2 regions of the Brevibacillus sp. BC25 genome follow, and region 1 is predicted to be linked to the other one. Evidence: riboswitches for the same ligand, from Rfam matches in the RefSeq annotation. Region 1 holds a riboswitch; the other holds the start of a gene.
What was found. Region 1 has a riboswitch for thiamine pyrophosphate ahead of thiC (phosphomethylpyrimidine synthase ThiC). Riboswitches for the same ligand answer to the same signal wherever they lie in the genome.
Positions count from the first base shown of each region.

Region 2: it holds a riboswitch for thiamine pyrophosphate, as region 1 does, so the genes downstream of both, thiS (sulfur carrier protein ThiS) here and thiC (phosphomethylpyrimidine synthase ThiC) in region 1, are expected to answer to the same signal.

Region 1 covers NZ_AKIX01000117.1:7,675-23,159, forward strand. Annotated here, with positions in the region: gene ylbJ (sporulation integral membrane protein YlbJ) at 141-1,373, shown strand; gene coaD (pantetheine-phosphate adenylyltransferase) at 1,375-1,854, opposite strand; gene rsmD (16S rRNA (guanine(966)-N(2))-methyltransferase RsmD) at 1,901-2,467, opposite strand; gene PMI05_RS31180 (hypothetical protein) at 2,910-3,053, shown strand; gene PMI05_RS25560 (Ku protein) at 3,177-4,136, shown strand; gene PMI05_RS25565 (cation diffusion facilitator family transporter) at 4,196-5,077, opposite strand; TPP riboswitch at 5,326-5,438, shown strand; gene thiC (phosphomethylpyrimidine synthase ThiC) at 5,587-7,341, shown strand; gene PMI05_RS31185 (hypothetical protein) at 7,357-7,527, shown strand; gene PMI05_RS25580 (DUF1904 family protein) at 7,576-7,905, opposite strand; gene PMI05_RS25585 (RNA ligase family protein) at 8,303-9,244, shown strand; gene PMI05_RS25590 (endospore germination permease) at 9,266-10,624, opposite strand; gene PMI05_RS25595 (hypothetical protein) at 10,638-10,874, opposite strand; gene PMI05_RS25600 (Ger(x)C family spore germination protein) at 10,867-12,033, opposite strand; gene PMI05_RS25605 (spore germination protein) at 12,030-13,610, opposite strand; gene ligD (non-homologous end-joining DNA ligase) at 13,780-14,682, shown strand; gene lgt (prolipoprotein diacylglyceryl transferase) at 14,756-15,485, shown strand, end outside.
Region 2 covers NZ_AKIX01000128.1:209,306-224,790, reverse strand. Annotated here, with positions in the region: gene PMI05_RS28230 (LysM peptidoglycan-binding domain-containing protein) at 1-363, shown strand, start outside; gene PMI05_RS28225 (hypothetical protein) at 460-687, shown strand; gene PMI05_RS28220 (DHHA1 domain-containing protein) at 769-1,980, shown strand; gene PMI05_RS28215 (kinase-associated lipoprotein B) at 2,014-2,397, shown strand; TPP riboswitch at 2,439-2,549, shown strand; gene thiS (sulfur carrier protein ThiS) at 2,749-2,952, shown strand; gene PMI05_RS28205 (thiazole synthase) at 2,958-3,731, shown strand; gene PMI05_RS28200 (acetylornithine deacetylase) at 3,724-5,019, shown strand; gene tenA (thiaminase II) at 5,027-5,707, shown strand; gene PMI05_RS28190 (ABC transporter ATP-binding protein) at 5,692-6,474, shown strand; gene PMI05_RS28185 (ABC transporter permease) at 6,474-7,232, shown strand; gene PMI05_RS28180 (ABC transporter substrate-binding protein) at 7,229-8,260, shown strand; gene PMI05_RS28175 (sensor histidine kinase KdpD) at 8,349-9,731, opposite strand; gene PMI05_RS28170 (response regulator transcription factor) at 9,732-10,445, opposite strand; gene PMI05_RS28165 (ABC transporter ATP-binding protein) at 10,598-11,509, shown strand; gene PMI05_RS28160 (ABC transporter permease) at 11,509-12,258, shown strand; gene PMI05_RS28155 (ABC transporter permease) at 12,271-13,002, shown strand; gene PMI05_RS28150 (hypothetical protein) at 13,265-13,807, opposite strand; gene dacB (D-alanyl-D-alanine carboxypeptidase/D-alanyl-D-alanine-endopeptidase) at 13,987-15,485, shown strand, end outside.

The DNA.
Region 1 (15,485 bases):
CCCCTCCCCGTAACCAGCCTATGTGGTAAATCGCTGTATCTTTCACACTTGGGAGATATTCGTCGACCAAGCTTACGCATAGTTCTCCCGCCTGCCACGTAGACATGTACTACTACTTTTCTTCGATTCAGGAGGAATCCATGTCACGCCACTCACCCGTACTTACTTTGTTGCTCGCCATCTCGACAGTTTTCATTGTTATTTCGTTGATTGCTTACTCGCAGATTTCTTTTGAAGCTGCCGTACGCGGTCTGAAAATATGGTGGGAGGTAGTTTTCCCCTCTACCCTTCCCTTTATCGTGCTGTCTGAGGTGTTGATGGGTCTGGGCGTCGTTCATTTCGTCGGCGTGTTACTGGAGCCATTAATGCGTCCACTGTTTAACGTTCCGGGCACTGGCGGGTTCGTACTGGCTATGGGCTTCTCGTCCGGCTATCCGGTAGCCGCAAAGCTGACAACACGCCTGCGTCTACAAGGCAATGTAACGAAGGCTGAGGGTGAACGTCTCGTCTCTTTTACAACGACGGGAGACCCCTTATTCGTCATGGGAGCAGTGGCAATCGGATTTTTTCACAGTGAGCAAATGGGCATCACATTAGCTCTGACTCATTATTTGTCAGCTGTACTCATGGGCGTAATCTATCGTTTCCATGCGCCTTTTGCCATTACTTCAGCCCCATTGGAGAAAAATTCACTGCCTCTTCCTTTACGCGCCTTGCAAGCGATGCATCGGGCACGTGTCCGCGATGGACGTCCGTTCGGAAGATTGATGGGGGAAGCGGTGCAATCCGCCCTGAATACATTGCTCATGATCGGTGGCTTCATCATTGTTTTTTCGGTATTAATTCAACTATTCTCCACAATTCATCTGACACAGATCATCAGTACGCTTCTCTCGATCATTCTCGGTCCCTTTGGTTTTCCACCAACTTTTTCTCAAGCAATCGTGGCTGGCTTGTTCGAAGTAACCCTCGGCGCACAAGCAGCGAGCATTGTGCCTGACAATGTTTCCTTGGTCTGGAAAGCGGCCATTGCCAGCGCTATATTGTCCTGGGGCGGTTTGAGTGTTCACGCGCAAGTCGCGAGTATCTTGAGTGAAACGGATATTCGTGTCGCCCCTTACTTGATTGCCAGAGCGCTGCACGCTTTTCTAGCTGCGATTTTGACCTTTGTCTTTTGGGGTCCTCTTGCCACAGTCAGCTCCTGGTTCGTGGAGAAAGCCGTCCCCGTATTTGTGCATGTGAAATCTGAGATTCCGGCGACGAGTTGGTGGGAGACCTTGCTCCTATCAGGGGGAATCGCCATCGGCGTCGGTGTAATTCTGTTGTGTACCAGCTTGACTCTTTCGCGCATGAACCGAAGCAAGACACGATAATCTACTCGGCCATTTTTCGCTTCAGTGCCTCTTCTACGACCGGCGGCACCAAATCGGCGACACTTGCCTTGTATTTCGCAACTTCCTTTACAATACTTGAACTCAAGTATGAATATTGATTGTTCGTCATCATGAAAAACGTTTCAATATTTTCGTCGAGCTTTTTATTAATTGAGGCGACTTGCATCTCATATTCAAAATCTGAAACAGCACGAAGGCCACGAATGATCACCTGTGCACCCTTTTTGTTCATATAGTCAATCAACAAGCCGTCAAAAGAGTCCACTTCTACATTTTTCATGTCAGCCGTTGCCTGACGAAGCAAATCGACGCGCTCTTCTACGCTGAACAATGAGTTTTTCTTTGAATTGATCAAGACGGCAACAATGACCTTATCAAAAACGTTGGCACCCCGCGCAATAATGTCGAGATGCCCATACGTAACAGGGTCGAAGCTTCCTGAACATACGGCGATTGCCATAGCGGGTTATCCTCCCTTGGTGCTCTTTTGCACCTTGATTTGAAAATTAGGCTTGTGGCTCCAAAGCGTAATAATACACGGTAACGGCCGTATCCCCATACTTAGCCGCTCGATCCTTTACACAATGACCAATCGTATCTGGAAAGGAGTCTGCGATATCATGCTCAGCCACGATCCACGCTCCGTCCGCCAACATTCCCAGCTCCTGCAACATCTCAATTTCTTCGACAATTTTTTGCTGGGCGTACGGCGGGTCCAAAAAGACGAGATCAAATTTTTGATTGCGCGTACTTAGTGTGCGAATGGCGCGGTCCGCATCCATTCGATATAATTCTGCATAATCGTCTAGCCTGCAAGTGCTGACGTTTTGTTTTACCACGGCAAATGCTTTGTGATCTCGCTCCACGAAAACAGCTCGATCCGCTCCCCTACTCAATGACTCGATCCCGAGACCACCCGTTCCTGCGTATAGGTCCAATGCCCAACCGCCATCGAAATACGGACCAATCATATTAAAAATCGATTCTTTAACTTTATCGGTTGTCGGTCTGGTTCCTTTGCCCGGAACTGCTGCCAACCGTCTTCCTCTGTGCTCTCCAGCGATGACTCGCATACTCATTTCACCTGTCTGCTTTCCTATGTATGTTGTTAGACGCGATTTTCTAAGACTGAGAATGATATCATACTATCACAACTGCATACACCCGTAAAATTAGCAACTGGAAAAATTTATGTGCAAGAAAGGTATACAACCCATTTCGATTGGAAAAGATGATGAATAGCGACGCAACGGTGTCGCTGACAACCGCGGAGAAGACTTACGTTTCCCCATAAGCTCTTCCTCCGGTTTCTCCTCTCCCATAATTGAAAGGCTGTTCACTTTGGCGCACGACGTGTCTGATAGGAGCATTTCGTGCCATCGCTCCCTTCATCGGGAGGAGTTGAACGGCTGCCCCTCGTCATTTGGCGATGGGGTATTTTTTTGTGTGCAGCGCATACTACATGTACCTGCAACACCCCCTACATGTAGATTGCCTGAAAGGAGTGAGTCGTTCATGGCAGAAAAGCGACCGTCTGCACAAAAGCTGAAGGCGTCCAAAGCCCAGTCCATTGCGGACCGTACTGGCAATGATGTAGAGCTGGCGCGAGACATGCAATCACGTGCAGATCAATCGGACATCGTCAAACATGGGCAGTAGCTATACAAGAAGCCAGCCGCATCGAATCGGCTGGCTTTTTACTTTTCCACCTTCAATTACCTCGGCACTTCTTCGATGCAGTTACAGATACTATAAAAAAATAGCTGTGAAGGAGGTATCCGCATGCATACGGTGTGGAAGGGCTCGATCAGCTTCGGCCTCGTCAATATACCTGTTCGCATGTTTACTGCAACGGAAGAACGCGATATTCGCTTTCGCCAACTGCATAAAGAGTGCAATACCCCGATCAAGTACACGAAAATGTGCCCGCACTGCCAACGCGAAGTTGATACGAGCGAAATCATCCGTGGCTTCGAATATGAAAAAGGACACTTTGTCATGATTGACGATGATGATCTGGAAGCCATTACGCCAGAAACACGCAGAGCCATTGAAATTATCGACTTCGTAGACTTGGCGGAGATCGATCCGGTTTATTTTCATAAAAGCTATTTCCTATCCCCACAGGATACTGGTGAAAAAGCATACGCCCTGCTACGCTCCGCCATGGAACAGACAGGCAAAATCGGCGTTGCACAGGTGACGATGCGCAATCGGCAGAGCCTGGCCGTTATCCGACTGTATGAGCATTGTATTATGCTGGAGACGATCTTCTATCCAGATGAGGTACGTCCCGTCAGTCAAGTACCTGCCTTGCCAGAAGCCACTGTACCGTTGGCCGAAAATGAACTGAAGATGGCAACTGAGCTCATTAGCAATATGACGATCGCTTTTGATCCGGCAAAATATACGGATGAATATCGATCCGACCTGCAAAAACTGATTGAGAAAAAACTGGAGGGCCAGGAGATCGCCACAGCACCTACCGTGGCAAGAACCAATGTAATTGATCTCATGCAGGCCTTAAAAGAAAGCTTGGAGACTACAGCTGGTCAAGCCGCAGTGCCCATCAAAATCGAGCCCGAACCGACTCCGTCAAAGCCTGCGCGAAAACGTACCACTGCTGCCTCCTCGTCCGAAAAAGAGCAGGCATCAAAAAAGGAGACTGCAGCCAGTCTGAAAAAGACTACGACTACTTCTACAACCAAAACACTGCGCAAAAAGAAGGCTACCCCTGTTTAATTGCACCTAAAAAAACCTGCCCACTATGGACAGGTTTTTTGCATTTCACATCATGGAATCTAGTTTGGCACCATCTTCCGGCATGGTTCAATATGGATATGAACGGCGTTAATACGGTGAATCTTGCGCATCTGTTCTTCAATTTTCTCGGTGATGGTGTGGCTCTCCACCACATTCAGACCTGGATCTACATGGATCACAACATCCACCAGCACGCTGCTGCCATGGTAGCGGGCTTTGATGTCACTGATATCCTTAACTCCCGAAATCGAGGAAATGGTAGCCCGCAGGTCCGCAAGCTCGCTCTCGTCAAAGCCATCTGTCAAACGGTGAGTTGCTTCCCTGAAAATGTCCCAAGCAGTCTTCAAGATGATGAGACCAACAACAAAAGCAGCTAAAGGATCAAGCCAGTGCAATTGAAATTGTGCGCCAGCTACCCCGATAAACGTCCCGATACTGACGAATGCGTCTGAACGGTTGTCAGCGGCCGCTGCATTTAATGCTTGGCTGTTTGTTTTGATGGCGAGCTTTTTATTATAGCGATAGACGAAAAGCATAATGACTGCAGTCGCAAGTGCTGTCCACCCTGCCAACAGGTCAGGAGCCTCATGCTTTGGGTCCAATAAGGATGGTACGGCATTCGTAACGACTTGAACTCCGACAAATAGCATAATAAATGATGCGACAAGTGCTGAAATCGTCTCCGCCCGAAAATGACCATACGGGTGATCTTTATCAGGTGGTTTCCTTGCAATACGAAGCCCGATCAAAACAGCAATCGATGCAACGACATCCGTTGAGTTGTTAAGACCGTCGGCCATTAAAGCTTCCGACGCAGTGACATACGCAACTCCTATTTTTAATACAGAGCAGAATATGTAGGCGAAAATACTTACCCACGCTCCACGTTCTCCTTGTTTTAGATCCGAATAGACATCCATTCCTCATCACCTCAAAATACTTCTCCATCCTGCTTCGACAACGAGAAAAATCAAAGCGCTGGAAGCAGTTGCTTTTTTTCGAACTTCATCGTAACAGATAGGATTCATGTGGGTCTACAGAAACAGTTTTAGTCCGATTCATGAGAATAGGGGGGAGGAAAATGTGTTGCACACCCGCAATTTTCCCATTGGAAAATTTTCCTTGAAATTAAATGGACTTCCCGTTATCCTATTCTTGCAATCCAAAATAAAAAAAGCACGGGAGCTTGGAAATCACCAGGCTGAGAGGATGGTACTGTGCCATCGACCGTTGAACCTGAACTGGGTAATGCCAGCGGAGGAATGTCATATACGACACGAAAAGATACGTGTATTTTAGGATACCCGTTTCTTCTCTACTCTCGCGTTGGCGTCGCATGTTGTTTATGCGGCGCTTTTTCGTGGGATGTTTCTTTCGCCTCCCTAAACGGTTCTCACTTTCGTGCAACCAAAACAAGGAGGTTTTTCTTATGTCATTGGTGTCATCTTTTCCAGGCAGTCGCAAAGTATACGAAACAGGTAGTCGTGCGGACATCCGTGTCCCGATGCGCGAGATTTCCCTTCATCCTACCGAAGGATTGTCTGGTTCCACACCCAATCCTCCTCTTCGCGTGTATGATACGAGTGGCGAGTATACCGCAACAGGTTACGTCCCTGACATTCAAGCAGGACTGCCCTCCATCCGCCACAAGTGGATCGATGAGCGAAATGATGCGGAAACGTATGTCGGTCGCAAACCACAACTAGTTGACGACGGCATCCGAAACGAAGAAAAGGTAGCCACCCTCCCTACTTTCCCTCGAGAGGGCTACAAACCAAAACGGTCAAAGCCAGGGAAAAATGTTACCCAGCTTCATTATGCCCGAAAAAATATCATCACACCGGAAATGGAATACGTTGCCATTCGCGAGGGTGTCTCCCCTGAATTTGTACGGGCAGAAATCGCCGCTGGACGTGCGATCCTCCCTTCTAACGTCAATCATCCTGAAAGCGAGCCGATGATCATTGGCCGCAACTTTCATGTCAAAATCAACGCCAACATCGGAACGTCGGCCGTTAGCTCTTCGATGGAAGAAGAAGTTGAAAAAATGATTTGGTCGGTCCGTTGGGGCGCCGACACCATTATGGACCTCTCGACGGGAAAACATATACACACTACGCGGGAGTGGATTATCCGAAACAGTCCCGTTCCAGTCGGTACCGTCCCGATTTATCAAGCACTTGAAAAAGTTAATGGGAAAGCCGAGGATTTGACATGGGAGGTTTACCGAGACACCTTGATTGAACAAGCAGAACAAGGCGTTGATTACTTCACGATTCATGCTGGTGTTCTATTGCGCTACATTCCTATGACAGCTAACCGTGTTACCGGTATCGTCTCTCGCGGCGGATCGATTTTGGCCGCATGGTGCCTGGCCCATCATGAAGAAAACTTCTTGTATACGCATTTCGCTGAAATTTGTGAAATTCTGAAGGCCTATGACATTTGTGTATCCCTCGGAGATGGATTACGTCCTGGCTCTATCGCGGATGCGAATGACGAGGCGCAGTTCGCAGAGCTTGAGACATTGGGAGAACTCACAAAAATTGCGTGGGAACACGACGTACAAGTCATGATTGAAGGACCTGGTCACGTCCCGATGCATCTCATTCGCGAAAATATGGATAAACAGTTATCCATTTGCCATGAGGCTCCTTTTTACACACTTGGGCCGCTCACGACAGATATCGCACCCGGCTATGATCACATTACTTCAGCGATTGGCGCCGCCATGATTGGATGGTTCGGAACAGCGATGCTCTGCTACGTAACGCCCAAGGAGCACCTCGGCTTACCCAATAAAGAGGATGTCCGCAACGGTTTAATCGCATACAAAATCGCAGCGCATGCCGCTGATCTCGCAAAAGGGCATCCGCGGGCAAAACAGCGAGACGACGCCTTATCCAAAGCTCGTTTTGATTTTCGCTGGAACGATCAATTCAATTTGTCCCTGGACCCAGAGCGCGCTCGCGAATATCACGACGAAACATTGCCAGCAGAAGCCGCCAAATCCGCTCATTTTTGTTCCATGTGCGGACCTAAATTTTGCAGCATGAAAATATCGCACGACATTCGTCACATCGCCAATCAAGAAGGGTCTGCCCACGATCCCGCTATTCTTGCAGGGATGCAGGAAAAATCGCGTGAGTTCCGCGAACAGGGAAGCCGTTTGTACCAGTCGTAATGAAGGAGGATGCCTATGGAGGAAGCTAGTCGTTTACGTGAAAAGATCAGTCGATTAGAAGCTGAGCTAGAGCAATCTAAACAAAAATTGCAGCTGATTCAACAGGACTGCAGCCACGTCTATATCGAAACCCCACTTACGCGAACATGCTCCAAGTGCCTGCAAACCGAAAGCCTCTATTATTAATAGAAAAAGGTCGAAATCCTTTTGGAGGATCTCGACCTTTTTTCTTGCTTATTTCGTCATTCCGACTTGCAATGGAAGTCCTTCTTTATAATAGAGAGAGGGCGATAGCAGAATGAAGAAAATATGGACATGTAGAAAGCCTTGCTTCTTCAAAAAGCCGTGTATGGCACTAGCAATCGCGTCATGCTGCTTTTGTTCACGTGGAAACATCATGATCTCTACGGACAAAGGACTGTTTGTCAATTGCTCTACCTGAAGCAGCTCCAATTTCACCTTTTCCTGAGCTACCTCAGCAATTTTGGAAAACTCTTCTATAAGAATCTGAGAAATGGGCTCTATGTCTTGCTTTGCAAAGCCTTTAAACCGAAGAAACGGCAAGTCAATTCCTTCTTTCGTAAATGAGTTCGCACAGTCATTATAAACAAGTCTCTAATTGTATATCAATGAAAAAAGGATTAAAGAAAGTGAACAACAAAAATTCCCACCCCGAGCGAGACACAAAGAGGGCCATATCAGAGAGCAGCTTCCTTCCCATGAGGTGTGGTGGACGTACCACGGAAGGAGGAAGCAGCTCAACCAGATATAGCCCAACCCGCTAACCAATCAGTTACTTTATACAGGTAGTATAGCTCGAATTAAATACTTAATCAATAAAAAAGTTTCGTAAAATTCTCACAGGAATTCATCCACCTTCCCCACTCGTATAGATCATGCCCATCCGTGAAACTGTATTAGAAAACTGGGCAAATCCCAACTAAACATAAAGGTGGCAGCTATGGAACTAACTCCGCTTTTTCCTTTTGAGCCTACCAGCACGGAAGCTATACCTGTAGGACCACAATGGATAGGCCAAGTGAAATGGGATGGCGTTCGCATTCTTACCTACTACGATGGACAGGAGGTCAAACTGTTCAACAGAAAATTAAATGAACGGACTTTCCATTATCCTGAAGTGACCGATCTTCGCTCGTATTGCTGTGCCGATTCTGTGATTTTGGATGGCGAAATAATCGCTCTCGGCCCGAACGGAAAGCCTTCTTTTTACGAGGTCATGAGAAGAGACGGGCTGCGTCGTTTAGAGAAAGTCCCCCAGATACAAAAGCTTGTCCCTGTCACATACATGATCTTCGATGTACTGTACTGGAATGATGAATGGGTAACTTCCTACCCACTATCAGAGCGGCAACAAATACTGGGCAAAATCATCACTCCTACTTCTCATGTGCAGCTCGTTGAAAATTTTACTGATGGAGACGCTCTTTACCGTGTCGTAGAAGCTCAAGGCATGGAAGGAATCATTATGAAGGATGCGTCAAGCAGCTACTTGATCAATGGGAAAGATCAACGCTGGAGAAAGAAAAAGTATTATCGGGATCTCATCGCTGTTGTAGGCGGCGTTACGCTTCGGAATGATATAGTCAATTCGTTGCTTCTGGGCCTCTTCGATCAACAAGGTTCTTTTTGGTACATCGGTCATGCAGGTACTGGAAAATTGACGCAAACGGACTGGCGCTCTTTAACGGAGAGAATACAGCCCCTCGTCCAACAGAAGATGGCTTTTGTTAACAAGCCACCACGCGCAACCAATACCTTATGGATACAACCGGAAATCACCGTCAAAATCAAATTTGCGGAGTGGAAGGAAGGGCATTCCTTGCGACAGCCAAGTATACAAGGCTTTGTGGATGTCGCTCCTCACCAGTGTGTTTTGGAGTAAGGAACTCCTTGGCTTTCGACCTCATTGTCGAAACGATCCAGCCTGTTTTGCCTTTCCCAGCTTTTGCTTGCCATGATTAAGAGCCTGCATTTCCCCGTAGCTGGTAAACAGCGCTATCAGTAAGAGGGCAATGTACACAACAGCTGTCGTAACCCCACCTGCCGCTGATTTATCCTTAAAAAAGTCCCCAATAAAAATCACTAGCACACATCCACTCAAACAGAGTTTCGTGATCCACACCATCGACCGGTAAAATCGATAAAGCTTCGTTCCTTCGGGAATGAGGCTTTGCTCTCTTCCTTTATTCTTTCGCCTTACGTGAATGAGCAAAAAGATCGCCAACGGTAATTGAAAAACGAGCACGATCAACGGCAAACTATAACTAATAAATTGATCGATATGCGCTACATTTGGAAACGCAAATATGGATGATACAACGATAAACCATCCACACGGAGCATTGAATGTATTGTAATGCCGCTGTCCTCCAAATGATCCCACCCCCACTAAAAATGCCAAGTAAGCAACTATGACCTTGATTGTGAAAGCGGGGAACCACACGCTAAAGAGGATCATTTCGACCCTGTCCAGAAAATCTGTGATGTGGATTTGCTGGACGAGAATATAGATGGGGAAATTCAGTCGACCGGCGATAATGAAGCCCATTACCCCGAGCAAGACGAGCAACATAATCGTCGTCCCAAAGCCAACAATGATGACCCCGTGCTTCATCGCAGCATAAAATAGTCGCGGCTCTACAATGGCATGTAAGAATGCCCCAATGAGAAAAATATCACCATATACACCCACTGGTAAAAAGTTGCTGACCACGATCCGATCCAACCTACTGGTCAAGATTGGTTCCAATCGCTCTACGTTATATTCATTAATCAGCAGGAAATATAGCGAAATGCACATGATGAAATAAAGGGGAAAATAAAACTCATTTACCCGTGCCGCCACCTCAAGACTCGTTTTGCCATAGTACATCATTAGCAGGACGAAGACGAGTAAGATGACCTCCAATGGTGTGGTTGGCAATAACGAGATATGTAAAAAATCAGCAGCCCCTTTAATATCGATCGCCAGGATGATCCAAATGTAAAACAAAATGAGTAGATTGATAGCTCCACCAATCCACTTTCCGCCAATGATAAACAAGATTTCAAAGATATTTTTCCCGGGGTATGCTTCAACCAGCCCACTCAAAACGTAGGCGATAAAAAGCGCATAAAAGATGGGGAAAATTTGAGAGAACCAAGCATCCATCCTTGCTACCTGAACGACAGACCGCAAGAAACTGATCATCATTCCTGTCATCAAGACACTGCCGACCAGCCAGGCAATTTGTCGATGGTTGACAACTTGCTTGTGAATCATACTTGGGGCCTCCTTATACGAACTGATCCACCCACCGCTTCACATGAGGAGATAGAAAGTTCATCAAATTACTCGTGGGTAGCACTTGATAATACTGGAATTGTAAAGCAATCAGAAAAACAATGGTTAGGGTGTAGAAAATAGCAATGACTCGCTGTTGTCTTCCATCCATGCCTTTTCGCTTCAGGATGAATTCTCCAAAGGAAAGTAACAGCATGAAGACAAAAAAGACCAGAAATATTCTATTCATGATCATCTTCACCTTGGGTTATATTTTTCGTTGTCTGCCCGAAATTGGCCATGTTCACTTTGGTTCGGATTTCATATGTGATTTTCGGAAGCTCCTCATTCCACCTGTTCCGATATCGGTCTCGCCACTCTCGCGGATAATTCCTTGACAATGCGATTCCTAACCCGATGAAGTCTGATTGTTTCTGTTTGATCGTTTGCATCATATGACTCACACCGTTATTGATTTGCTCGACGAGCTTCGCTTGCAGCATTCTAATATTTTTCTCTTCCTCGAGATCGAGGTTTGAAATATTCTCCACCACAACGGCAGAAGCGTAGAGGTCAATTTTGAAATGGATGTGGCCTTTCCTGATTACGGGCTTGATATTCGCCCTTCCTTTCGAAAGAGTTATCGTAAGCCGTTCGTGTTTGTTAAGGGACAACACAACAGAAAACGGTGTAAAATCGCGTTGGAACAATCGCAAGCCGAGCAGTTCTTTGGGCTTCGCGATGGTTACGAGCTTGTCGTGTCGAAATAAGCCTACCCCCGTCGCCTCTATTTCTTTTGACTTTCCTTTCGGATGGGAATCCACTGCTGCCAGAACGGGTAAAATGGCATCAATCCCTGGTGTACCGAGCATCTGGGCCACATCCTTCAACGTTACCGAAATCCCCCCCATCTTGACCAACTCACGCATCGCCTCTCCTGAAAAACGTTCAAATTGCGGCTGGGCGGTTAGTAATTCGATTCCTTTGCCTTTTGTCATGACAATGTAAGCTGTCAGTCTGTTTTCTGGAAAGCGCGCCACAATATCCAGCACCTCCGACATTCCGTTCTTCGCCAGTTCTTCGCCTATGACGATCATCCGGTGATGGGAGTAGTAAATTTCTCGAGACATTCTTGCTTGGATCAATCCATTCGCTTCCCGAATTGTCCTACCTACTGCGGAATCAACGTAATAACTCTTATCACCACTCGTCCCACCGCCACCTCCGGACTGTGCGCCTAGACTGCTGACCAGTGGGACCTGAATGGATAACCGATACCTGCCGTCTGGTTCCTTATCCATCGCCATTGCAATGACGATGGCCATATCATTTACTTCACGTCGATCCCAACATCCCGATACTAGGAACATACAGAGCGACACTACCAGCACGCGGGTCACAGTCTTCACGATTGCCCCTCCTCACTCTGCTGACGGTTCCCTGTCACCCCTGATTGCCCTCCTCTTTGCTGGATAGAATTTGCATAACCATCGTTCATGCGCCTTGCGTTTTGTACGCCTAAGAAGCTCGGGCGTTTTTCCATCATCGACCATGGAGCTCTTATCAGTACGTCTTTAAGATCGCCGATCGACATCGGTCCTAGTGGCGATAAATAAGGGACACCAAAAGAGCGCAGGTTGGCCATATGCCCGAGGATTAGCAATAACGATACCAGCATTCCATAGATGCCGAGGATCGAAGCGGCAATCATGATCGGAAAACGCAGCATTCGCAGTGAAATCGATGCATTAAAATGCGGAATGGTAAACGAAGCAATCCCTGTAAGCGATACGACGATAACCATGGGGGCAGAAACAATCCCTGCCTGCACGGCTGCCTGACCAACGACCAGCGCGCCTAAAATACTGACGGCTTGCCCGACCGTTTTCGGGAGACGAATCCCGGCTTCTCGCAAGGCTTCAAAAGAAATTTCCATGATAAAAGCCTCCACAATAGCAGGAAAAGGAATAGACTCGCGCGCAGCCGCAATACTTAAAAGAAGCGTGGTTGGCAGCATCTGTTGGTGATAAGTCGTAATGGCCACATATAAAGCAGGGGTAATGAGCGAAATGATAAGAAATACATAACGCAGCAGACGAGTAAGGGTAGCCATTTGAAATCGCTCGTAATAATCCTCGCTGGCCTGCATCATCATCCAAAACGTAACAGGCACTATCAAAACCATCGGTGTCCCATCCACAAATATCGCAACACGTCCCTCCAGCAATGCTGCAGCAACCGTGTCTGGGCGCTCGGAATACATAACCTGAGGGAAAGGCGAGAACGTGTTATCCTGGATCATCTCTTCGATATATCCGCTTTCCAGCACAGCATCCATATTGATCTTGCTGATTCGACCAGTGACCTCCTGTACGATCTCTGGATCAGCAATCCCATCAAGAAAGGCAACCACCAGATTGGTGTTCGTCTCACGTCCAACTACCAAGGACTTCATTTTCAATCGAGGTGTTCGCAATTTGCGCCGCAGCATCGACGTGTTCGTGCGAATATTTTCGATAAAGCCCTCACGTGGCCCCCGTACTACCGCTTCTCCTTCTGGTTCGTTGACTGAGCGTTTTTCTGCTCCACGAATGCCCAGCGTCAGAGCTTCTGTATTTCCCTCTACAAGAATGCCCGTATCTCCTGAAAGCACAGCCTGTAGCAGCTTCTTATAATCGTCCACTCTCGCCATCTGGGAAACAGGCAAAAGTGCCTCTTCTATCACTTTTATATCCTCATCGCCGTCTTCAAGCACCATTAACGATTTCAGTGCGGAATTGACCTCTTTGGTATCAATTAGCCCATCAACGAAGACAGCAATCGCTCGGACACTGTTTTTTTGGCGGAATTCTCGTATGACAAAATCAGAGCAATCAGCAAACATTTTTTTCAAAAGATCAATGTTCTCTCCCAATTGAGGCGAAATCGGTATACCCTCCAGCTCAATCAAGCTGCAGGCATTCATTGTCTCAATTAGTTCTTTCATTTTATCTTTCTTCTTGAATTTCATTTCATCACCAGCCATTAGAAAGCTACCCGTATTATGGTTGATTGGCAGGAAATATATGCAAAGAGGTATTCCTTTTACATAGAGAAACACGGATGGGAGATAGTAGGAACACCTAAACCGTTTAATAAGGAAGGTGAAAACGCCATTGCGTACTGCAACAAAAGAGTACGAGCTGACGATCGACAATCACACATTGTCCATTACAAATCCTGACAAGCCTCTATGGTCACAGGCCAAGGTAACCAAGCTAGATTACTTGCGCTATTTGCTGATTGTCGCAGCCCCGCTTCTACGGTATAGCAAGGATCGGCTGTTAACCGTCATTCGCTACCCTCACGGAGTTGGCGACAAGCACTTCTATCAAAAAAACACCCCTGACTATGCGCCTGACTGGATACAAACGCGTATGTGGGAAAATGTCCGTTATGTACTGTGCAATGATCGGGCGACACTCGTGTGGATGGCAAATCAAGCTGCATTGGAGTGGCACGTCTCCTTTCACCTCGCCAAGGATGAGACTCCGACAGAGCTCGTATTTGACCTCGACCCTTCCACAGATGATTTTGCCGTTGTGATAGAGTCTGCCCTCTTATTGAAACAACTGCTCGATGAATTACAGCTGCCTTCATGGGTCAAAACATCTGGTTCCAGCGGCTTGCAAGTATACGTTCCGATTGAACTCCGCTATACGTTTGAACAGACACGCCAGGTCGGACATTTCATCGCATCCTATTTAGTCAGCAAGCATCCCTCACTTTTAACCATAGAGCGACTAGTGAAGAATCGGGGAGATAAGCTGTACATTGACTATTTGCAACACTGGCGCGGGAAAACATTACCAGCCCCTTATTCAACCCGTGCAAAAGAACAGGCAACCGTATCAACACCACTCCTGTGGGAGGAGGTTCCCCATTCTCATCCCACAGATTTTACCGTTTATACGGTGCCCAAACGGCTGGAAACATTCGGAGATTTATTCTCATCCGTATCTGCTCCGACGAAACGAGCCTCCCTTGATGCCATCCTCGGCTTTTTGCAGTCCCAGTAAGCCATTAGTTGGAATCCAGCCGCCTATTTGTGCTATACTTGGCACAGATGTTTTGAGGCAAGGAGGCACATTCATGATTGATCCGATCGCAATTGCAATCGGCCCCTTAAAGATTCACTGGTATGGCATTATTATGGGGCTGGCGTTTTTCTTGGGTACTTATCTCGCGCGCTACAATTCCAAACGTTCTGGCATTGATCCTGATCACGTCTTGAACATGGTGGTTCTGATCATTCCAGCAGCCATCGTTTGTGCAAGATTGTATTATGTAACGTTTGAATGGGAGCAGTACAAAGACAATCCACTGGACATCTTCGCAGTTTGGCAAGGCGGCTTGGCTATTCACGGTGGATTAATCGGTGGTGTTCTGGCAGGAAGCTGGTATATTCGAAAACATAATCTGCCGTTCCTTCGTTTGGCTGACATTTTTATGCCAAGTGTCATTTTGGGTCAAGCCATCGGACGTTGGGGAAACTTTATCAACCAGGAAGCGCACGGCGGTCCCGTCTCTGCTGAGTTTATGGAAAAGTTCCCTGCATTCATTCGCGAACAAATGTTTATCGGCGGACAATATTACCACCCTACTTTTTTGTATGAATCAATTTGGAACCTTCTCGTTTTCGCCGTTCTCATGTTCATGCTGTACCGGTTCAAAAAATTTGATGGACAGGTCTTGTTTAGCTACATGATCCTGTATTCACTCGGTCGCTTCTACATTGAAGGAATGCGTACAGACAGCTTGTTAATAGCAGATACCCTGCGTGTCGCTCAATTAGTCAGTCTGTGCTTAATTGCTGCCGGTG
Region 2 (15,485 bases), on a different contig from region 1:
ACAGAAATACCAGCCGAGAAAATTTTGATGGGTCAAAATCTGTACGGATACGACTGGACCTTACCATATGAGCGAGGAACGACAGCGAAAGCTCTGAGTCCGCAAGCGGCAATTGCTTTGGCTGCACAGCATAATGCAGTGATCCGGTATGACTATCGCGCGCAGGCTCCTTTTTTTACGTATACCGATGATCAAGGCAAGCAACATCAGGTGTGGTTTGAGGATGCGCGGTCGATCCAAGCTAAGTTCAATCTGGTTAAACAGCTTGGTTTGAGAGGCGTCAGCTACTGGAAACTCGGTTTGCCATTTCCGCAAAATTGGCTGTTGATCGAGGAGAACTTTCGCGTCCGTAAGCGTGCATAGTCATCTGGCGTACATTCCATCGTGGGTTGTACGCCTTTTTTTTGGATGAAAAATCATGGTATGATGAAGATGACAGTAAGGAAAAGGGGAGAAATCATGGGAGAATGCAAATTGGATCACAGCCATGAGGACGTACTCAAAAAACTGGCAGAACAAGCTCCACATCTGTCGGAGTTGCGTGTGAGTCAATTCAAAAATCAGTTGAATGGCGAACACAGCCAAGAGCGTCTAAACGAGCTGTTTCATTTATTGAAAAAGTATGACCTGGCAAGCCCAGAGGAGCGCGAAGAGCGTGAGAAACAAATGGATCACTTGTTTGGCTAAGCTTGATACATACATTTTTCGTATTGCCCCCTAGTGGGAGAATCAGGCTGGAACCATGGTTCCATGCAGCGAGGAGTAACGATGGACGACAGACTCTATTATCAGGATGCCTATACAAGAACGTTTTCGGCCCAGGTGACGAGAACTGGTGTTGAGCAAGATGGGACACCTTACGTGGTACTGAATCAAACGGCATTTTACCCTACTGGAGGCGGTCAGCCTTCCGATCTGGGTGTATTGGAAGAGATTCGTGTGGTAGATGTGGAAGAGCTAGATGGCGAAATTCGTCACCGACTGGAAGCTCCCTTGTCCGAAAGCATAGCGGAAGTAACGGGTCACATCGATTGGGACCGCCGCTTCGATCATATGCAGCAGCATGCTGGTCAACACATTTTATCTGCGTCCTTCCTGGAAGTGGTGCAAGCGGAGACCGTTGCCTTTCACTTGGGCAAAGAACGTGTCACCATTGATGTACGACTGGATGAGTTGACAGCGGATGTATGGGAGAAGGTAGAAAAGCGAGCGAATCAGATTGTTCTGGAAAACCATCCCATCATTGCGCGGTTCGTTGATGACGAAGAGTTGGCAACGCTACCATTGAAAAAACAGCCGACCGTTACTGAAAATATTCGTGTCGTGATGATACCTGATTTTGATTACAACCCATGCGGAGGCACACATCCAGCGCGTACGGGCGAAGTCGGGATGATCAAGATCTTGGGCTGGGAGCGACACCGCGGAAACATTCGTCTGGAATTCATCTGTGGCTGGCGAGCTTTGCGGGACTACAACCAAAAGCAGGCTGTCGTTCGTGATACGGCGAAGCTGCTCGCTACCAATGAAGGGGAACTGATCGCACAGACGGAACGCCTCCTTGCAGAACGCGACGCCTTGAAGGCAAAATTGGCAGAAGTGGATAAGCAACTCGTAGAAGTGGAAGTCAATCAACAACTATCTGCTGCTAGCCAACTCGGTCATTCTCGCCTCATTATGCGTACCTTCACAGACAAAACCATTCAACAGCTTCAACAGTTCGCACAGCTGGCTACTGCTCTGGCGCCAGATGCGATTTGCCTTTTGGCGGCTACTACCGAAGACAAAATGCAAGTCGTGTTTGCTCGTGGGCAAGAAGTCAACGTAGCCATCAATCAAGTGTTGAAAGAAACCTTGCCGGTCATAAACGGAAAAGGTGGGGGAAATCCTGCCATGGCACAGGGTGGCGGTCAGTCAGTAGTGGATGCGGAAGAAGTATTGCTGCATGCTCGCAAACTGCTGGAAGCCTTACTAATGTAAATGAACTCGATTCAATAAAAGGAGGAAACCGCGATGAACTGGAATCCGGGAGATATCGTTCGCGTTACACAGCGAACGGGTGAATATATTACAGAAGTATTGGAAATCCACGATTCGAAGCTGCTTGTAAAAGTGTTGGCAGTTACCAAATACCCGACGCAAGGCGATTTGCATTCTTCCTATGAAGTAGAGGTGCCGCTGTTTCACCAGCGTCCAGCACTCTCTTACATGGAGAAATTCATGACGCCTATCCAAGGTGTCATTCGCTATAATGGCGCGATTCCAGACTATAAGGAATCTGTGCGTCAGGCGATGGAGAGAGAAATGGAAAAGCTTGCGAAAATGGCAGCTTGGGCAGAGCGTTGTCTTTTTGAGCTGGAAAAGATGCACAAGGAAGCCTTTACAAACACGAAATAGAGTGTTACTGTAGTACTCGAATGTACGACAATTGCATAGCTTTATTACCAAACGGGAGCCAAGCAACGTTGGCTGAGATTGTAACGAGTGTGTTACTGACCGTTGAACCTGACCTGGGTCATGCCAGCGGAGGAAGAGGTATTTGGAATCAGTATCACGTGTTGCATCCGAGCGGAACTATGCTTGTTTGCGTGCATGCATGATAAGATCTCACTCAACCATCCGAGGCGGATGGTTTTTTTATGCCATTCGTCCCGTGAGATGGGATGGGTATACGGCTTCTTCTGTTTGTCTGAATCGACTCAGGCAGGCGGGAGAAGCCGTTTTTTTTCCAGTAGAAGGAGGTAATCAATGATTGTTCAGCTGAATGGGAAAAAAGTAGAGTTGGCGGAAGAGATCACGACAGTGCGGGCCTTGCTCGCTTCTTATTCCCTGCAAGAGAAGATTGTCGTCGTGGAGCGAAATGGTGAAATTATTGACCGCTCAGCGTACGAACAAACACCGATTGCAGACGGAGATCGCATAGAAATCGTTCATTTTGTCGGAGGAGGATGATCATCATGATGGATACATTGAAAATTGGACCTTACGAGTTTCGTTCCCGTTTGCTTCTCGGGACAGGTAAATTCGCTGACTTGGATACACAAGGGAAAGCAGTAGAGGTGTCGGAAGCAGAAATTTTGACATTTGCGATTCGTCGCTTGAATTTGGAAAATCCGCAAGAACCAAACTTTTTGGAACAACTCGATTTGAAAAAATTCACCCTGCTACCAAATACAGCAGGTGCCTATACAGCAGAAGAAGCAGTGCGCATTGCCCGTTTGGCTAAAGCATCTGGCCTGTGTGACATGATCAAGGTCGAAGTTATTGGAGACCCGAAAACACTTCTCCCCGACCCGATTGGCACGCTCGAGGCTTCGAAAATCTTGGTGGAAGAAGGCTTTATCGTACTGACCTACACCAATGACGACCCGATTCTTGCTAGACGTCTGCAAGAGGTTGGCGTACATGCGGTTATGCCAGGTGCGTCACCAATTGGCTCCGGACAAGGGATTGTCAACGAAAACAACCTCCGCTTTATTATCGAGGATGCCAAAGTACCGATAATTGTGGATGCAGGAATTGGCTCGCCAGCGGACTGCGCGAAAGCGATGGAGCTGGGTGCTGACGGTGTCTTGTTGAATACAGCAGTCGCCCTCGCTGAAAATCCTGTCCTGATGGCAGAAGCGATGAAGCTCGGAGTGGAAGCAGGTCGCAAAGGCTTCCTGGCAGGCCGTATCGCGAAAAAGCGTTACGCGTCCGCAAGTAGCCCGATTGAAGGGATGATTGAGTAGAGTGGATCGACTGACAGAAGCGGTAGAATCCATTGCCAGCCGCAAAGAAGAGCTGTTCGCATTATTGGCAGAGCTCGTTTCTCATCCGACTGTAAGTCCTCCCGCGCGAAACAGCGATGCCGCACAAGGAGTAATCGCCAACAGACTGCAAGCGATGGGATTCGAGGTCGATCGCTGGACGGTATATCCAGGAGACGACAATATCGTCGGTCGGTTATCAGGGATTGCTTCTACACAGGCAAACAGCTTGATTGTCAACGGGCATATCGATGTAGCTGAAGTCGGAAATGACACGGGGTGGAACTATCCACCTTTTGCTCTGACACATGGCAAGGATGGACGCCTGTACGGCCGTGGAGTTGCGGATATGAAAGGCGGACTCGCAGCGAGCTTGTTTGCGATCCAAATGCTGCGCGAACACGGAGTGGAGCTCCAAGGTGATCTGCTCTTTCAATCCGTCATCGGAGAAGAAGCAGGTGAAGCGGGGACATTGGTCGCTATTGAGCGTGGCTATCAGGCTGACTACGCCGTTGTAGTGGATACGAGCAATCTCCAAATGCAAGGGCAGGGTGGGGTCATTACAGGCTGGATCACGATTGAGAGTCCGACGACGCTGCATGACGGAATGCGCGCGCAGACGATTCATGCAGGCGGACGCGTTCGGGGAGCTTCTGCCATTGAAAAAATGATGAAGGTGATCACCGCACTACAGGAGCTGGAGCGGGACTGGGCTGTCATGAAGTCCTACCCCGGCTTCCCGGCAGGTAGCAATACGATCAATCCCGCAGTCATCGAGGGAGGTCGTCACGCTGCGTTCATCGCAGACCGTTGCGCTCTATGGATTACCGTTCATTTTTATCCGAACGAATCCCACGAAGAGATTATTCGAGAGATCGAGGACCACGTCGGGCGTGCAGCAGCAGCTGATCTTTGGTTGAGAGACAATCCGCCAACATTCCGCTGGGGTGGACGTTCGATGATTGAGGAGCGCGGTGAAATCTTCCCTTCACTGGAGTTGGATACGAAACATCCGGGGTTGGCAACGCTGCAATCCGCATATGAAAGTCACATGCATCAAGCGCCTATCGTTAATATGTCGCCTACGGTGACCGATGCAGGCTGGTTTGCGCATGGAGGCATTCCGGCTGTCCTATTCGGACCCGGTGAGTTAACGCATGCACATGCCGTTGATGAATCGATTGATCCTGACCAGCTCGTTCATTTTGCCCAGATTATGGCCCGATTTATGGCCACCTGGTGCAATACCCCAAAGGAAGCGAAGGAGTGAGTATCGCATGACAACCTTTACTGAGCGTTTGAGAAAAAGTGTAGCCCCGATCTGGGAGCGTGTTCATCAACATCCATTCGTCACCGGACTTGGCGATGGCAGCCTGCCCGTTGGTGCATTCAAATATTACATGAAACAAGACTACATCTATCTGATTGATTACGCGAAAATGTTCGCGATTGCGAGTGTGAAGGCGTACGATCTGGAAACAAGCTCTCGCTTCGCTGCTTTGCAAGAATCGACGCTGAACACCGAGATGGAGCTGCATCGTCAATATGCCGAGCGCTTTGGTATCTCTCGCGCGGAGCTGGAAGCGACAGAGCCTTCGTTTGTGATGCTCGGGTACACCAGCTACATGCTGCGTGTCGCTCATCAAGGGTCGTTGGCAGAATTGGTGAGTGCCCTACTCCCATGCACATGGAGCTATTGGGAGATCGGCAAGCGCTTGGCTCAAGTAGAAGGAGCGCTAGATCACGAACTGTACGGTGAATGGGTGCGCATGTACAGCTCCGATGAGTTTGGTCAGTTGGCGATCTGGCTGATTGATATCATGAACCAATTGGCGGAAGGTAAGAGTGAGCAAGAGCTGGCCAAACTGGAAGAGTATTTTGTCAACACCTCCAAAATGGAGTACATGTTCTGGGACATGTCCTACAGAGAGGAAATGTGGCCGTGGGAGAACAACTAGCTTTCGCCGACGTCAGCTTTTCGTATGGCGACAAGCAGATTCTTGATCATTTTGATCTGCGTGTGGAAAAAGGGGAGTTTGTCAGCTTGATCGGTCCGAGCGGGATCGGGAAAAGCACCTTGTTTCAACTCATCGCAGGTCTTCTTGAGCCGGGACAAGGCGAAATCAGGCTCGGCAGTGTACCGGTAGCAAATCGTTTGGGGCAGGTCGGCTATATGCCCCAACGTGATTTGCTCATGCCATGGCGTACGATTGTCGAAAATGCAGCTTTGCCGCTAGAAATCAAAGGTATGACGAAAAAAGAAGCGCATAAGCGTGCCAGACAGCAATTGCCTAGGTACGGGCTTCAGGATTGGGCTGACAGCTATCCAGCTCAGCTTTCTGGTGGAATGCGTCAGCGAGTTTCCTTTTTGCGCGCGTTGTTTTCTGGTGCAGAGATGATGCTATTGGATGAGCCGTTTAGTGCATTGGATGGAATTACGAGAATGGACATGCAAGAGTGGCTGATGGAAAAGTGGCAGGAAACAGGCAGTACGATGCTGATGATTACACATGACATCGACGAAGCCATTTTACTTGCAGATCGTATTATTGTGCTTTTAGGTAGTCCGATCACTAAGCCGATCGAATTAACCGTTCCGGTGAGCAGACCACGAACGGTGAGCAGTCGCAACCAAGCTGGATTTTTGGCATTGCGTGAACAAATTTGGGAACTGCTTCGACAGGATCGCCAAGCAGCAATGAAGCCGTTGAGGAGAGAAGCATGATGGGGAGAGGCATTTGGTTTGGCATCTCCATCGCCATTTTTCTCTTGGCGTGGGAAGCTGGTTGTCGCTTCTTCGGAGTGCCGCCATTCATTTTACCGCCGCCTAGCGCTGTGGTCGTATCGTTGTGGGATTTACGTACCTCTTTAGTAGGCATACATCTTTGGGCGACGTTAAAGGAAGTGTTACTGGGGCTATCGATCTCGATTGTATTTGGAATCTCCCTTGCATTTGCGATGATTCGCAGTCGGATTGTGGAGCGCTTGGTCTATCCGTATATCGTCATCTCCCAAACGATCCCCCTTATAGCATTATCACCCGTATTCATTTTGTGGTTCGGGTATGATTTATCTGGAAAAATCGCTGTTACGATTCTGTTTACTTTCTTTCCGATCGTCGTCAACACGTATGATGGACTTCGCTCAACAAACAAGGAAATGCTCCAGCTGTTAAAAACGATGGGGGCAACGAACGGACAAATTTTCACCAAGCTGCAACTCCCGTCGAGCTTACCCCATTTCTTCAGTGGTCTCAAAGTGGCAGCTACCTACAGTGTGGCTGGGGCGACGATTGGGGAATGGCTGGGAGCGAGCGAGGGACTCGGGTACTTTGGCAGACGGGCATCTGGCAATTTTCAGGCTCCCGCGTTGTTTGCTTCGGTCCTGTTGCTCTCCATTCTAGGCATGCTGCTGTTTTGGCTGGCTGGACGAGTCGAACGTCATTTTTCCCCGCATATGAAAATCAAAGGAGAACAACAATGAAACCTTTCAACAAATGGACGAAAGCATTTATGGCACTCACATTGGCAACAGGTCTTGCTGCTTGCGGCAATCAGGCGAGCACCGATGCTGGTCAGACGCAAGCCCCTGCTGATAAAGGAGCGGAGCCGACTGAGCTTACCATTGCGCTCGATTGGTATCCGAATGCTGTACATTCCTTCTTGTATGTCGCTGAGGAGCAAGGCTACTTCAAAGACGAGAACCTCAAGGTGACCATGCAAATGCCTTCAGACAGCAATGATCCGTTGAAGATGGCGGCTGCGGGCAAAGTAGATTTGGCAATCAGTTATCAACCACAGCTCATCCAAGCTCGTGCCGAAGGAGTCCCTGTCGTATCTGTAGGTGCACTTGTTCGTCATCCGTTAAACGTGATCATGACGCGCCAAGACAGTGGAATCGATACTCCACAGAAGTTGGCTGGAAAAAATATCGGTTATCCATCACTTCCACTTGATGAATCGATCGTACGTCAAGTTGTGAAGCATGGTGGTGGCGATGATTCCGGACTGACCTTCACGGATATCGGCTTTGACATCGTCCCAGCGTTGACGGCCAAAAAAGTCGATGCAGTGGTAGGTGGCTATATCAACCATGAGCAACCGATATTGGAGAAGCACGGCGTTCCAGTCAATGTGTTCAAGCCTTTTGAGTTTGGTGTTCCAGACTACTATGAGCTCGTATTGGCGACAAGTGACGAGACTTTGGGCAAAAAACAGAAAGCTGTGGAAGGTTTCCTGCGTGCGATTGGCAAGGGACAGGACTATGTGAAAAATAATAAGGAAAAGGCACTCGATTTGTTGTTTACCAAACAGGCTACGGATTTCCCGCTGGAAAAAGACATTGAGACCAAGAGCTTGGATATCCTCATTCCGTTGATGGATGCGGGAGAAAAGCCTTTTGGATACCAGACGGCCGAATCTTGGCAAACACTGATTGATTGGATGAAAAAAGAGAAGCTGATAACAACTGACATCAAAGCAGAAGAGATCATGCGCGATCTCGTGAAGTAATCAGTAAAAAGCACCCCTTTGCACGCTCTTGAGAGTCTACTCTCCATTGGCGAGACAGAGGAGGTGCTTTCTCTATGATGTCTTCCTTTTAGGAGCAGAGGGGGAGGCAAAGTTCTGCTGTCATTCCTTTTCCTGTATCGCTTGTTAACAGCAGGTGTCCATGATGAGCGGCAGCAATACGTGCAACCATAGGCAAACCGAGACCATGACCATTGTGTAAGGGAGATTTTCTTTTTGACGAATAAGGCAATTCCACCAAGTCAGGCAGCATGCTTTGTTCTATGCCTTTTCCGTTGTCAGTGATAATCAGAAGAGCATTGCGCTGGTTGGGTGACAGGCTCGTTTGTACGTGGATGTGACAGCCTGATGGGTTATGCGCGATGCTGTTTTGGACTAGATTCGTGATGGCGCGGACAAGAAGTTTCTCATCGCCCATCACGAAGCATTGCTCAGTCGTGACATCCAGCTCGATGGTAAACGTCTCTGCCAAATCATTGTTCAAAAAGTCAGTGACAATTTGCCGCGCAAGTGTCGATAGCCGAATCGGTTTGGTGTGAATGGGCTGCATTTCGTATTCCAGCATGGAAACGAGATTCAAGTCGCTGACCAAAGACCGGAGCTTTTCCCCTTGCTTTCGAATAATGCTTGCTTTTTGCTGCTGCTCGTAAGGCACCGCATTGCTCTCTTCCAATTCACTCGCATACCCGAGCACCATCGATAAAGGCGTGCGTATATCATGGGAAATTCCTGCGATCCAGTTCGAGCGTGCTTCGTCTCTGGCTTTTAGCAAAGCGTTCTTCTCTTGCAGAAGCGACGATGCATGATTAATGCTTCTAGCAATCCCGCTGAACATTCCCTTTGCCTCGACATGTGTATGCTGATCTTCAGACAGAGCGTGAATGCCGCTAATCAGAGGGCGGATTGCCCGAATGAGTCGAGAGCCAATGAATAGCGAGAGAAGAGCGGCGAGTATGATATTTCCGAAAAGCAAAACCAGTAATCGATACGGCAAATCGCTTATCCAACTGATCGGGAAATGAAACTGGTACTTGCTGAGACTGTCCTTCGGGTAGCCCACGACGACCAGCCCCATCTCATGCTCCCAAACAAAAACAGGATAGTCCTGTAAGTAATTTCGCGAGAACTGCGCCACTTCTGCCAGAGAATAGGTGCGGGGCAATTGGTCCGGTATGGCGTAGTCCCAAATGACCTTCCCATCGTTCGCAATCAGCATGGCCCAAGCCTGGCTTTTTTGCAACCATTCTTGTGCATTCGCTTCCAACGTATAGTGGGAACCGTTCTTGTAGAGACCTTCTGCGACAGCCTGTGTGACGTGAATGGGAGGAGATCCTTCGTTCATGCCTTTGAAAACAAATGTGCCGAGAATGATGTAATTGACGATAAGCAAAAAGACGGCGATCAGGATAGAAGCACCTGTATAACGACGTAAAATCCGTGCGGCTCCATCCATCTACAACTCTTCCTTTACAAGTAATTTGTATCCGAGTCCTCTTACCGTCAGCAAATATTCTGGGGTGGACGGACATGGCTCGATCTTTTCGCGAATGCGCCGCATATGAACCATCAACGTGTTTTCATACCCGTAGTAATCGTCACCCCATACGGATTGGCACAGGGCATCGCTCGTGACGATTCGTCCCCGATTTTCATAGAGTTTTCGCAAGAGTGCGTGTTCCTTGGCGGTCAAAGCGTACTCGTGGTGATCTCTCGTCACGATTGCCGCCTCCAAATCGATTGTACTCTCACCAAGCTGGAAAACGGGCAGACGATCGATTTGGGGAGGAGCGTAAACGCGTCGTAAAATGACCAGGAGACGAAGAACGAGCTCGCGCGGCAAAAATGGCTTCACGATATAGTCGTCAGCGCCCAGGCCAAGTCCGAGCAATCGATCTTCATCTTCGCCTCTCGCTGACAGAAAAATGACAGGGATTTGCGAGAAACGACGGATCGAAGTCAAAAGTCCAAATCCATCTCCATCAGGCAGCATGACATCCAGGATCGCGACATCTGGCTTGTCCGAAGCACATATCACTAACGCCTCTTTATAACTACCCGCATGAAAAATCCGAGAGAATCCTTCCTTACGCAAAAATCCATCAATCATATTTCTGATTTCAAGCTCATCTTCCACGATGAGCACTTTTTTCTGTTTCCACTCTTCCATATTGAATCACCCGTATTCATTATACTCGTACGATTTGTGTGTTCTACCCACTCGGAGTCGATTTAAGGTTGTTGTAAGATTCTTGTCAGCTTATCGACGGGTTGGGACTCTATGATTTCGTAGGAGAGACCAACAGATAGGAGCGAGAAAAGATGAATACGGTGATTCGAACAGAAAACCTTTCAAAACGCTATGGAGGGGTCTATTCCGTCGAACGGGTGAATCTTTCGGTAGGAGAAGGGGAGGTCTATGGCTTCCTCGGTCCAAATGGTGCGGGAAAATCGACGACTCTTAAAATGCTGTTAGGATTAGTCAAGCCGACTGACGGGAGTGTGTCCATATTCGGGAAGGATTTTAGCAGGAACCGACTTGAAATTTTGAGTCAGACGGGTTCCTTGATCGAGGCTCCTTCCTATTACGGTCATCTTACCGGTCTGGAAAATATGCGCGTTATGCAGCGGTTGCGAGATGTCCCCAACAAACATGTAGAGAAGGCTTTACAAATCGTCCGTCTGGAAAAACAACAGAACAAAAAAGTAGATCAGTATTCGCTTGGGATGAAGCAGCGACTGGGAATTGCCATGGCTTTGCTGCATTTTCCAAAGCTCGTCATTCTCGACGAACCGACAAACGGTCTGGACCCGGCAGGAATCGGTGAAATTCGGGAATTGATTCAATCGTTGCCACACCAGTATGGAATGACCGTCTTGCTTTCCAGCCATCTGCTCTCGGAAATCGAGCAAGTGGCCACATCCATCGGCATTATTCACGGGGGGAAACTGCTGTTCCAAGGGAGTAAGGAGCAGCTGCAAAGGAATAGTCAGCCTCATGTTTGGATGAAAACGCAGGACAATGAAAAAGCGAGAAAAGTTCTTCAAGATATGGAGTTTTCTCCAAGTCTCCAAGATGGCTACCTGGTCATGGAAGGCATGGGGGATAAGGAGGTAGCGCAGACAAACCGGGCGCTGATTATGGCGGGCCTTGATGTTTATCGCATTGAAGAGCACAAAAAAAGCCTAGAGAGCATTTTCCTCTCCCTTACAGGCAAGGAGGGGAGCTTGTAATGAGGACGCTTTGGCTTGAGTTTTATAAAATTCGACATAAGCGCTTGTTTCTCATGCTAGTCATTCTTTTGAGCATCGAACTAGCATGGGGGTTTATGGCTGTCAGTATCTCCATGACAAAAAATCCGGATGCCGCAGCGTGGAGCGCCATTCTGGTCACGATTACAGCCATGAATGGATTGTTTTTGCCGATCGGTTCGGCTGTCATTGTTTCACGGATTTGTGATATGGAGCATAAAGGGCGTACATGGAAGCTGCTGATGGCTGCCTCTGTCAGCCAGAAAGCGGTTTATGCGGCAAAATTCGTCTCTGCGACTGTTTTGATGGGGAGTGCCGTCATTCTACAGACATTGGCGATCGTTGCATTTGGCATTGGCTATGGTTTAGCAGAGCCCGTCCCTATTGGCCTATTACTCCGCTTTGTAGCGGGGACTACGCTGACGAATCTCGTGGTGATTGCTCTGCAACAATGGATATCTCTCGCCATCAAAAATCAGGCATTTAGCCTATGCCTCGGGATGATCGGGGGATTCATTGGCATGACAGCGGCCTTGTTTCCGCCACAAGTCGGACGCCTTTTCATCTGGTCGTACTATGTAGACTTTTCGCCCGTTACGTATCAGTACGTGAACGAAACCATGCTGTTTACTACACGCGAAGTCGGCGTTCATTTGCCGATCATCGTCGTACTCATGGGCATCGCATTCTACCTAGCTGGGAGCATTCACGTATCCCGGCAAGACATATAGGGAGGACCTTGTATGCTAATCAAATGTTTGGGAGCAGAATGGGTAAAACTGCGTCGTTCTCGTATATGGCTCGTTTTGCTTGTCCTTCCTGTATTCAGTACGTTGATCGGCTTCGCCAACTACTGGATGAACCAAGCGATCCTGCAAAATGGCTGGTACAGCCTGTGGACGCAGGTGAGCTTGTTCTACGGAGAATTTTTCTTGCCCATTCTCATCGCGATCTGCTGTTCGTTCGTGTGCCGACTGGAGCATGCAAACCGTAACTGGAACGTGATACTGACAGCACCTGTATCGACTCCAACGATTTTTATCGCGAAGCTGGTGGTGGTTGGCGTTCTCCTTTTTGTTGTGCAGCTTTTCTTCCTCGTGTTGTATATTTGCGCGGGTTTCATCGCTGGACTACACGCACATTTTTCGTTTCCTCCTGAAGTGTTCGGATGGATCACGCGAGGCTGGCTGGCTTCGTTCACCATCATCGCCTTCCAACTGTGGCTTTCCACGCGGATACAGAGCTTTGCTGTACCAGTAGGCATTAGTGTTTGCACTGTTTTTGTAGGGCTGGGCTTGTATGTGTCTGGGCTGGGGATGTTTTTTCCTCTGTCGCTTTTAACAATTGGCATGGGCGTGCTCAGCCAAGAGAGTTTGTCGCTAGGAGAGCTGGGGACGTTTGTCGTCATGTGTGTCCTGTTCGTAACGAGTGGCTGTGTACTTGGAATTCGTCGTCTTACGAGAGCAGGTCTTTAACAGTTTTCGCCACATTAACGGTTTCCCTTTCTTGTCAAACAACCTTATAATAGAAGGTGAATGCTTGAATGAGGAGAAGTTTCCATGGACGACAAACACATAAACAAGACGAATAGCAAATGGGTGATCTGGGGGTTTATTCTCAGCGTACTCGCTTGTGCTGTGTCTATGGTGATTTTCATCTACGTGATGCGCAACTGACAGCACATGATGGCAACGTCAAAAAACCGCTCGTTTACTAGAGCGGTTTTTTGCTGTGGCGTTAGCGGGATATCGCTGTTATTTTTCGGATGGCTTCTTCTTGTGACAGTTGGTTCAGTTCAGTAAAACCAAGATTGGAAAGCGCAATCGTTTTTCCTTGATAGATTGGATAAACGCCTTGCCAGAGACCTGCTGTACTGTATAGCTGTGATCCGCTCACTTTACGTAAGAACAACATATAATTCCCTTCCGCCAGCGGCCCAGGATATTGTAGGTTGAGCGGACTGGAGGCGTCGGGGAGCGGCTCTACGCCAGTGCTAATCACTGTTAATAGTCTGGATGCTGTACCTTTTATGGCCTTTTTTACCTGTAGTCTTTGCGTATAGTTCACGATCTTGCCTTGGGGAATGGTGCGTCCCGTTGGATACGTCCGATGGGCACTGTCAACCCACGCGATGACGATCAAGTCGCACTTTTTGACGAGCTCCGCAAGGGAAGAATAGGAGGAGCGATCTACTTGTAGACGCCCGATGTCGGTTTGGGCATGGACGGGGAATGAAAAGGCGCAGAGAAGTGACAAACTGAGCAGCAATCGATAGAGCATGAAACCATTTCCTCCAAACAAAAGAAGTCTTGAAGGTAGTATGAACGGAATGGTAATCGTTCATGCCTGTAGAGTTTTAGTATAATGGTAATATTCCGAATAAATAGAATACGTGCTATCATGATGGCGTACTGTGATTTGTTGGTTGAAATCGCCCAGACTATGACAAGGAGGTTATCATGAATCATTTGTTTGCTTTTCGACGTGTCGGTACGTGGTTTTTTGTGTTGGCTCTCTTGTTGCAGGTAGCAGCTTCACCTGCGCTAGCCAAGGAAGAGGTCACTTCTTCTAGTCCTCTTGCACTCAGCATAGAAAAATTCCTCGCCGATTTGAAAAACGATGAGAATAGCAAGGGGATTTACGCTGGAGTCGCGGTCTATGATCTAACCGACAAAAAGTACGTATATAAGCACAATGCCGAACGTAATTTTATCCCGGCTTCCAACATGAAGCTGTTTACGACAATAGCGGGTCTGGATAAGCTGGGGCCGGATTATCAGTGGAAGACTGAGGTGTTTGTTTCAGGAAAGGTAAATAACGGTGGCATTTTGCAAGGAGATTTGATTTTAAAAGGCTATGGGGATCCTAGCCTGACCCCAGAGGATTTGCAGCAAATGGCAAAAGCCATCAAAGATTTGGGGATCAAACGAATCAATGGAAACCTGCTTCTCGATGACAGCTATTTCGATGAGACCAGATTGGGCACGAGCTGGATGTGGGATGACGAACCGTATGGGTACAGCGCTCAGGTAAGTGGATTAGCCGTAAATAAAAACTTTACGACGCTAACTGCAACCCCTGGTAAAACGGTGAATGATGCCCCCGTCCTGACCATGAATCCGGCTACCACATACATAACAGTCACAAACCAGTTGAAAACGACAGAGGGCAAGGTGAGCAACGTGCTCGTCGAGCGTCCGCGCGGAAAAAATGAAATCATCGTATCCGGTACGATCGGGATACAAGCAGCTCCTTATGATGAAGATGTCACGATGGAAGACCCGGCTTTTTATGTGGGCGATCTATGGAAGGATCAGTTGCTGAAACAAGGGATTGCCTTACATCCAAAGACAGAAATGAAAAAGACAGTGCTGCAAAGCGGAGTACCGCTTTATACCCACTTGTCCAAACCGTTGGCTGAGATCACGGTGGAGCTCAATAAGGATAGTGACAACTTCTATGCCGAGATGCTTGTAAAGACGCTGGGCGTTACTCAGAAAAGCGAGGGCAGCTTTGAGGCAGGCAGTGAAGCTATAGCGGACGTGATGAAGCGCGCTGGCATTGAGTCAGGCTATCGCCAGGTAGATGGCTCGGGGTTATCGAGATTTAATATGATCACCCCAGAGCAGATGATCGAAACCCTCATCTTTTTGCAGGAGCAAGAATATCGAACGGAACTGGAAAAATCACTCCCAATCGCAGGAGTGGACGGCACCTTGAAAAACCGCATGAAAGGAACAAGTGCGGAAAAGAATTTGTTTGCGAAGACAGGTTCGTTAAGCGGTGTCAATACCATGTCGGGTTATGTAACGGCAAAAAATGGTCATAAGCTGGCCTTTTCGATTTTGATCAACGGCATCTATAAATCGAAGTATGCGAGGGAGCTACAGGATCGAATCGGAATTTTGTTAACAACCTACCCGGATATCGCAGCTCCGGAAGGTTTCAGCCCTCCAGA